Regions from separate parts of the Paenibacillus sp. FSL H8-0332 genome, predicted to be linked through region 2. Evidence: riboswitches for the same ligand, from Rfam matches in the RefSeq annotation. Region 2 holds a riboswitch; the other holds the start of a gene.

Region 1 (3,743 bases), 460 kb from region 2:
CGTTGAGCTGGATCAGGCCCCGGTAGACATAGGTGTCGATGACGTCCGTAGTCGAGCGCAGCGCACCGGAGTCCAGGGTCACATGGTAGAACAGCCCGAAGTCAGAGCGGAAGATGCCGCCCATGTTAAGAATCGTGAGAATCACCATGATCGGCGTAAGCAGCGGCAGGGTAATCTTGGTGATCTGCTTCCATTTGCTGGCCCCGTCCATCACCGCAGCCTCATACAATTCTTCGCTGATGCCGGTGATGGCTGCAAGGTAGATGACACTGCCGATCCCGATAGAATGCCACATCTTGGTGATCCACAGAATGTAAGGCCATGCGTTAGGATGCATATAAGCGTTCACCGAGGAGTAGCCGAACATTGGCAGAATATGCTTGACCAGGAAGCCGTACTCCGGGTGCAGGAAGGCATAGACGATGAAGCTGACCACGACCATGGACAGGAAGTTCGGCATAATCATCACGGTCTGGAAGAACTTCGAAGCCAGCTTGCTTCGCACCTCATTGATTGCAATGGCCAGCGAGACGGAGAGAATAAGGCCTGAGATAATGAAGACCACATTGTACCCCACGGTGTTGATGGTTACCCGCAGAGCATCGGAGGTGGCGAAGAGGAACCGGAAGTTATCGAGCCCGGCCCAGGGACTGCCCATAATGCCGTCAATGTAGTTGATGTTCTTGAATGCGATGAATAATCCGAACATCGGAATATAGCAGTTGATGAAAAAGATAATCGATGTGGGCAGCAGCATCAGCAGCAGCACCCGGTATCGCACGATATTGTGCAGCAGACGGCCGAAACGGCCCTGGTGCGGTGTCGCTAGCTTGGTGTTCATAGCTTGTGGTGCAGGATTTGCCATAAGTTCTAACCTCACTCTACTTGTTCTGGATGAATTTATTATAGTAGAGCGGAGGAACGGAATTCTCTCTTGCAAATGACCCTGTTTATTCAAAAATGACTTCATTGGGCAAAACTCCTGCTAAGCATTGAGACTTTTTTCACAGATGATTGCTCACATTGCAAGTAGTATGTTAGAATATCGGAATGCATTAACGCATCACCAATTTAATACAGTACAAGAGCTATGATTGCTATGGATCACACTATAGCAGGAGCAGCTTCTGGAGAGACTGCGGAGTGCCGCAGCGCCGAAGGGTTCACAATCTCAGGCAGAAGGACAGAAGAGTACCGGATTTGTTTTTTGCCGTGCGGATTAGCTGCCGCTGCAGAAGCTTATTTGGAACTTCTTATGAACCGGGAGATTGGATGACATCCAGTCTCTTTTTTGCGTATTTTCAGCGTTGTATACATTAAGGGGGAACAGAAATGGCACAGACAGAATTAAAGCGGGAGCTGGCGAACCGGCATGTACAGCTTATCGCTATCGGAGGAACGATCGGCACAGGATTATTCTTGGGCTCAGGCAAGGCGATTCAGCAGGCCGGCCCTTCCATTATGCTCACGTATCTGATCGTGGGGATTGCCGTGTTTTTTGTGATGCGGGCGCTGGGGGAGCTGCTGCTCTCGAAGGCGGGGTATCAATCTTTTACAGACATTGCTGAGGATTACTTGGGGCCGCGCGCGGCGTACATTACGGGCTGGACCTATTGGTTCTGCTGGATTATGACGGCGATGGCCGATGTGATTGCGGTGGGCGTCTATGTGCAGTACTGGTTCGATATTCCGCAGTGGGTGCCGGCCGTGATCTGCCTGATCATTCTGCTTGGGCTCAATCTGCTCACGGTCAAAAGCTTCGGCGAACTCGAATTCTGGTTTGCTCTGATCAAGGTGGTTACGATTCTGGCTCTGATCGGCCTGGGGATTGTCCTGCTGGTGACCCAGTTCAAGACGGATGCAGGCTCAGTGTCGGTCCGCAATCTCTGGGAGCACGGGGGCGTGTTCCCGAACGGGGTGAAGGGCTTCTTATTTTCCTTCCAGATGGTGGTGTTCGCTTATGTCGGCGTGGAATTGGTGGGGGTATCGGCAGCGGAGACGGCTAATCCGGAGAAAAACATCCCGTCCGCGATCAACAAAATTCCGCTGCGGATTCTGTTCTTCTATGTAGGCGCGCTCTTCGTGCTGCTGTGCATTAACCCCTGGACCCAGCTTAGCGCGGCTGAAAGTCCGTTCGTGCGCACCTTCAGTCTGGTCGGGATTCCGGTTGCTGCGGGGATTATCAATTTCGTGGTCTTAACCTCGGCGGCCTCCGCCTGCAACAGCGGGATGTTCTCGACCAGCCGGATTCTCTACAATCTGAGCAGACGGAATCAGGCCTCCCCTCAGCTCGGCAAGCTGAACCGGAATCATGTACCTGCGAATTCCCTATTCATTTCTACTATAGTGATCTCTGCCGGGGCACTGCTCAGCAAGCTCATTCCGGGTCAGGCCTTCGGCATTGTGACTACGATCAGCGCCATTTGCTTCATCTGGGTCTGGGGTGTTGTGCTGGTCTGCCATATCAAGTACAAAAGGAACCGCCCGGACTTACATGCCACTTCCAAATTCAAAGCGCCATTCACCCCGGTGATGAACTATGCCGTCCTGACGCTGTTTGCTGCCATTCTTGTGATCATGCTCTTTGCCGATGAGACCCGTCCGGCGCTGCTGTTCACTCCGTTCTGGTTCATTCTGCTGTTCGTTCTGTACTCCATCAGAAGCCGTAAGGAGAAAAGTGATCAGGAAATCAGTATAATCAATACATAAACTGATTTCAGAATGAAGAGGGTGCAGCCGCCGCATGAACAAGACAGACCGCATGTTAGCCATCGTACTGGAGCTGCAGCGCAAAGGGGTCGTACGGGCAGAGGATCTGGCGTCCGTCTTCGAGACTAGCGTAAGAACCATCTACCGCGATATCCAAGCGCTTAGTGAAGCTGGAGTGCCGGTGGTAGGAGCTACAGGTCAGGGATATTCGCTGGTAAAAGGGTATTTTCTGCCCCCGGTCAGCTTCACGGCGGAGGAGGCAGTGACCCTGCTGATCGGAACGGATTTCGTGGAGCAGCGGTTCGATACGGAGTATGGTAAACGGGCCTCTGCAGCAGGCAGGAAGATTGAAGCGATTCTGCCGGATGATGTCAAGGAGCTTGCCGCCCGGCTCCGCCAGAGCATCCTGCTGCTGAGTACCAGTAAAGATAAGCTGCAAGGACAGGAGAAGGAGTACATGGAGCAGATCCGCCGCGCGATTCTGGAGCAGCGGAAGATCAGCTTCGGGTATACGAAGGGCAGACAGGAAGCTGACGGAAGTCACCGGAGTGTCCGAACGGCCTCGCCGTATGGACTAGTCCTGAACAGAGGCGCCTGGACCCTGGTCGCCTGGTGCGGACTGCGGCAGGAGATCCGTCATTTCCGGTTATCCAGAATGAGCGGGCTTACCGTTCTGGATGACAGGTTTCAGGCGCCTGCGGATTTCGATCTGCATGAGTACCAGCCGGAGGATGACCGCCATGTACGCGTGCGCATTTTGGTTCAGCCGGAGATCGCGGGCAAGGCGGCTGAATCGGGTAACTTTTATCTGGAGGCAGTGGAGGACCAGGCTGACGGCAGACTTATGACCTTTCGCGTGCGCCAGCCCGAGGACCTGCTGCAATGGGTGCTTGGCTGGGGAGCAGGGGCGGTTGTCCTGGAGCCGGAAGCCTTGCGGAAGCTTGTGCGGGCGGAAGCGGCGGGAATGATGGAACGCTACTGACATAACGTTGTCAGGAGCGGTTGTGTATACTCAGGGCAGACCGAAGAATAAA
Region 2 (3,743 bases):
AATAACCTGGGTGAGCAGATTTTTGTTGCCGATAAGCCGCAGGGCATTGCCATCACGCTGAGTGACCGGTTCCTGTTCGATGCGGGTAAGGCTGAGTTGAAATCTCCTGCGTTCCCTGCACTGCGCCAGCTCTCCGGCCTGTTCCGCGGCATCGGCGCCACCATCAGCATCGAAGGCCACACCGACAATGTTCCCGTGACGCCAGGCTCAGTGTACAAAGACAACTGGGAGCTATCGGGCGCCCGGGCGCTGTCCGTCCTGCGCTTTTTTCTGGACAAAGAGGGGCTAAGCCCTGATACCTTCCAGTACGCGGGTTATGCCGATACCCAGCCCGCCTACGATAATACAAGCGCCGAGGGAAAACAGCGGAACCGCCGGGTTGAACTCATTGTTCTGCGGCAGCTGCAGGAGGAAGAATAGCACGTAACCGCGAGCGGATCCGCTCAAATACCGGCAGGCGGCAGAAGCATATATCCATTTGCTAATATAAGGAGATAGACCGCTATGCAGGATACAAACGGAGCGGCGCCGGAGGCCGCAGGGTTTTTCAGGTTTTTACGGCTGGCAGTTTCGCTGATCATGATCATTATTGCCCAGGGGATGCTTACCCTCTTCGTCGGATTTTTTGCCGCCTTCATGCAGTTCTTCTCCTCCCGTTACTTCTGGGGAGATCTGGCCCGCGTCTATCCGCTGGACAAGCTGATTGCAATTGGCGTTGATTACCTTATTGCCGGAGCTCTCTTCGCCCTGGCTTGGTTCGGGGTCTGGTGGATGCTCTACGGCTTGTCCGGGAATGGGCGTATCCGCTGTTTCCCCCTGCTTCTGCTGAGCGCGTATTCGACGTTTCTTCTCCTCTTTTTACAAGTCAATCCGGTCTATAACCCGGAAGCCATGATCCCCAGTTCTGCCGGGGAAGCGACATTTATCGTTTGTATGGGGATGTCGGCCGCTGTGCTTTTCCCGTTTTATTCAGCCGGAGTGTATTATTTCGTGCTCAAGCCCGCCACCCGTCCGCGAAAAAGATACCGTTTCCTGCTGCTGTGCTCTGTATTTTCCATTGCGGGTCTGGCTCTTCTGCCCCTGCTGTGGCAGCTGGCTCCGGGCCTTTATCCCGGTCTGCTTGGGTTTCCGGAATGATATACAGACGCAAAAAGACAGACCTCTCACATTAGTAACATCTAATGTAATAAAGAGAAGTCTGTCGTATTAACAGCCGTTTTTGCAAATACGCTAACTTTTATTCCCCAACCAGTTCCTTGTACGCAGCCGCATCCAGCAGACCGGTTACTGCCTCAGCGAACTCTACATCCAGCTCCAGCTCAAAAATCCAACCGTCTCCGTAAGGCTGATCGTTGATCAGCTCCGGGCTGGCCTCCAGCGCATCGTTGATCTTGGTTACCTTACCGGATACGGGTGAATATAGCTCCGATACGGTCTTCACAGATTCGATACTGCCCACGCTGTCGCCTGCGGAGATCGCCGCGCCCACTTCCGGGAATTCTACAAACACGATATCGCCCAGCAGATGCTGCGCATGATCCGTAATCCCTACACGTACTACGCGTCCCTCACCCTGCTGTGCCCATTCATGCTCTTCGCTGTATACCAGGTTGTCCAGCACTTCACTCATTTACAAGCCGCCTCTTTTCCACATTTGGAGTTCTAAATTTAGTTATAGCCTAATTTATTGCCTTGCCTAATGTCAATATAACTGACAGTAAAATTTAATTTGTCAACTTTTTGACGTTTTTTGATTGACAGTATGGAGGGTTACCCGGTTTAATGGAGTCAGTAGAATATCATATCGTTTGCGAATGATGGCATAGGGAGAGACTGTCTCACAGGAAGACAGCGCCGAAGGAGTAAGCCCGGGATGGGTGAATCTCTCAGGCAAAAGGACCTTTGCCGGACGCATCTCTGGAGAGCATCCGGTTACCTGCGCCGCAGGCTTCACGGATCACCAACGGGGAAACCTGCGCTGTACGGCAGGGTAACTCTCAGGTACCAAGGACAGAGCGAAAGTCCATTTATGCATACGTGCATAATGGCTTTCGCCTGTCCTTTTTCGTATGTAATCAGACCAAGGGAGTGACAAGATGGAGTCTTTGAGAAGAACGCCTTTTTATGACCTCTATGCCGCTTATGCGGAGTCCAGATGTATTGATTTCGGCGGCTGGGAGCTGCCGGTGCAGTTCACAGGCATTGTGAAGGAGCATGAAGCTGTCCGTGAACGGGCCGGACTGTTCGATGTCTCCCACATGGGGGAATTCATGGTTACCGGGAGCGGCGCTGAGTCCTTCCTCCAACGAATGACCACGAATGATGTCAGCCGCCTGGAAGACGGCGCAGCGCAGTACACCCTGATGCTCTACCCAAGCGGCGGAGTGGTGGACGATCTGCTCGTGTACCGGCTGGGCGAGGAGCGTTACATGCTCGTCGTCAATGCGTCCAACATCGACAAAGACTTCCAGTGGCTGCAGGAGCATCTCACCGCTGAGTTCAGCGGGGTCAATCTGAAGAACATTTCGGATGAGACCCTGCTGCTCGCCTTGCAGGGACCGCTGGCTGAGACCATTCTTGCCAAGGTGACGAAGGCTCCTCTACCGGAACTCAAGCCTTTTCACTTCATCGAACACGCTGAAGTCTGCGGCGTCACCGTCCTGCTCTCCCGTACCGGATATACCGGCGAAGACGGCTTCGAGCTGTATGCTCCCGCAGATACAGCAGCAGCACTCTGGAACGGCCTGCTGGCTGCGGGCGCTCCGCATGGCCTGACGCCTGCCGGACTCGGCGCACGCGATACGCTGCGCTTCGAGTCCAAGCTGCCGCTGTACGGCCAGGAGCTATCGGCTGAGATTACGCCGCTTGAAGCCGGTGTCCAGTTCTTCGTGAAGCTGGATGCAGGGGATTTCATCGGCCGCGATGCCCTGCTGAAGCAGAAGGAAGCCGGTCTGCCCCGGCGTCTTGTGGGCCTGGAGATGATCGACCGCGGCATTCCCCGCTCCCACTATCCCGTGTACGCGGACGGCGTGAAGATCGGTGAAGTAACGACTGGCACCCAGTCTCCGACCCTGAAGCGGAACCTCGGACTTGCTCTGCTGGACGCTGCCTATACGGAGCTTGGCACTGAGGTGTACGTGGAGATTCGCGGCAAGCAGCTCAAGGCTGCCGTCATCAAAGCCCCATTCTACAAAAGAAGCCAAGGAGTGAAGCCGCAATGAAGCACCGCTATCTGCCTATGACTGAGCAAGACCGCGCAGAAATGATGGAAACCGTAGGCATCCAGTCCATCGATGAGCTGTTCGCCGATATTCCGCAGTCTGTCCGCTATCAGGGGACAATGCCGATGTCCGGCGCCCTGGACGAATACGCACTGCTTCGCCATATGAAGGGCCTGGCTGACAAGAATGCCGACTTCGACACCCACACCAGCTTCCTCGGCGCCGGATTGTACGACCACCACGTTCCAGTCGTCATCAACCATGTGATTTCCCGTTCAGAATTCTATACTGCCTACACTCCTTACCAGCCGGAGATCAGCCAGGGGGAGCTTCAGGCGATTTTTGAATTCCAATCCTATATCTGTGAGCTGACCGGCATGAAGGTTGCCAATGCCAGTATGTATGACGGCGCAACCGCCTTCTCCGAAGCGGCTGTGCTGGCCGCAGGCGCCACCAAACGCAAGAAACTGATTGTCTCCCGTACAGTTCACCCGGAAGCGCGTCAGGTGCTGCGTACCTCCG

What was found. A riboswitch is a leader RNA that binds a small molecule or an ion and turns the genes downstream of it on or off. The one in region 2 is predicted to bind glycine.
Region 1: it holds a riboswitch for glycine, as region 2 does, so the genes downstream of both, NST43_RS30190 (amino acid permease) here and gcvT (glycine cleavage system aminomethyltransferase GcvT) in region 2, are expected to answer to the same signal.

The regions. Positions count from the first base shown of each region.
Region 1 covers NZ_CP150145.1:6,931,111-6,934,853, reverse strand. Annotated here, with positions in the region: gene NST43_RS30195 (ABC transporter permease subunit) at 1-841, opposite strand, end outside; glycine riboswitch at 1,118-1,197, shown strand; gene NST43_RS30190 (amino acid permease) at 1,333-2,709, shown strand; gene NST43_RS30185 (YafY family protein) at 2,744-3,691, shown strand.
Region 2 covers NZ_CP150145.1:6,473,955-6,477,697, forward strand. Annotated here, with positions in the region: gene NST43_RS28185 (flagellar motor protein MotB) at 1-420, shown strand, start outside; gene NST43_RS28190 (hypothetical protein) at 505-1,137, shown strand; gene gcvH (glycine cleavage system protein GcvH) at 1,238-1,630, opposite strand; glycine riboswitch at 1,815-1,912, shown strand; gene gcvT (glycine cleavage system aminomethyltransferase GcvT) at 2,097-3,221, shown strand; gene gcvPA (aminomethyl-transferring glycine dehydrogenase subunit GcvPA) at 3,218-3,743, shown strand, end outside.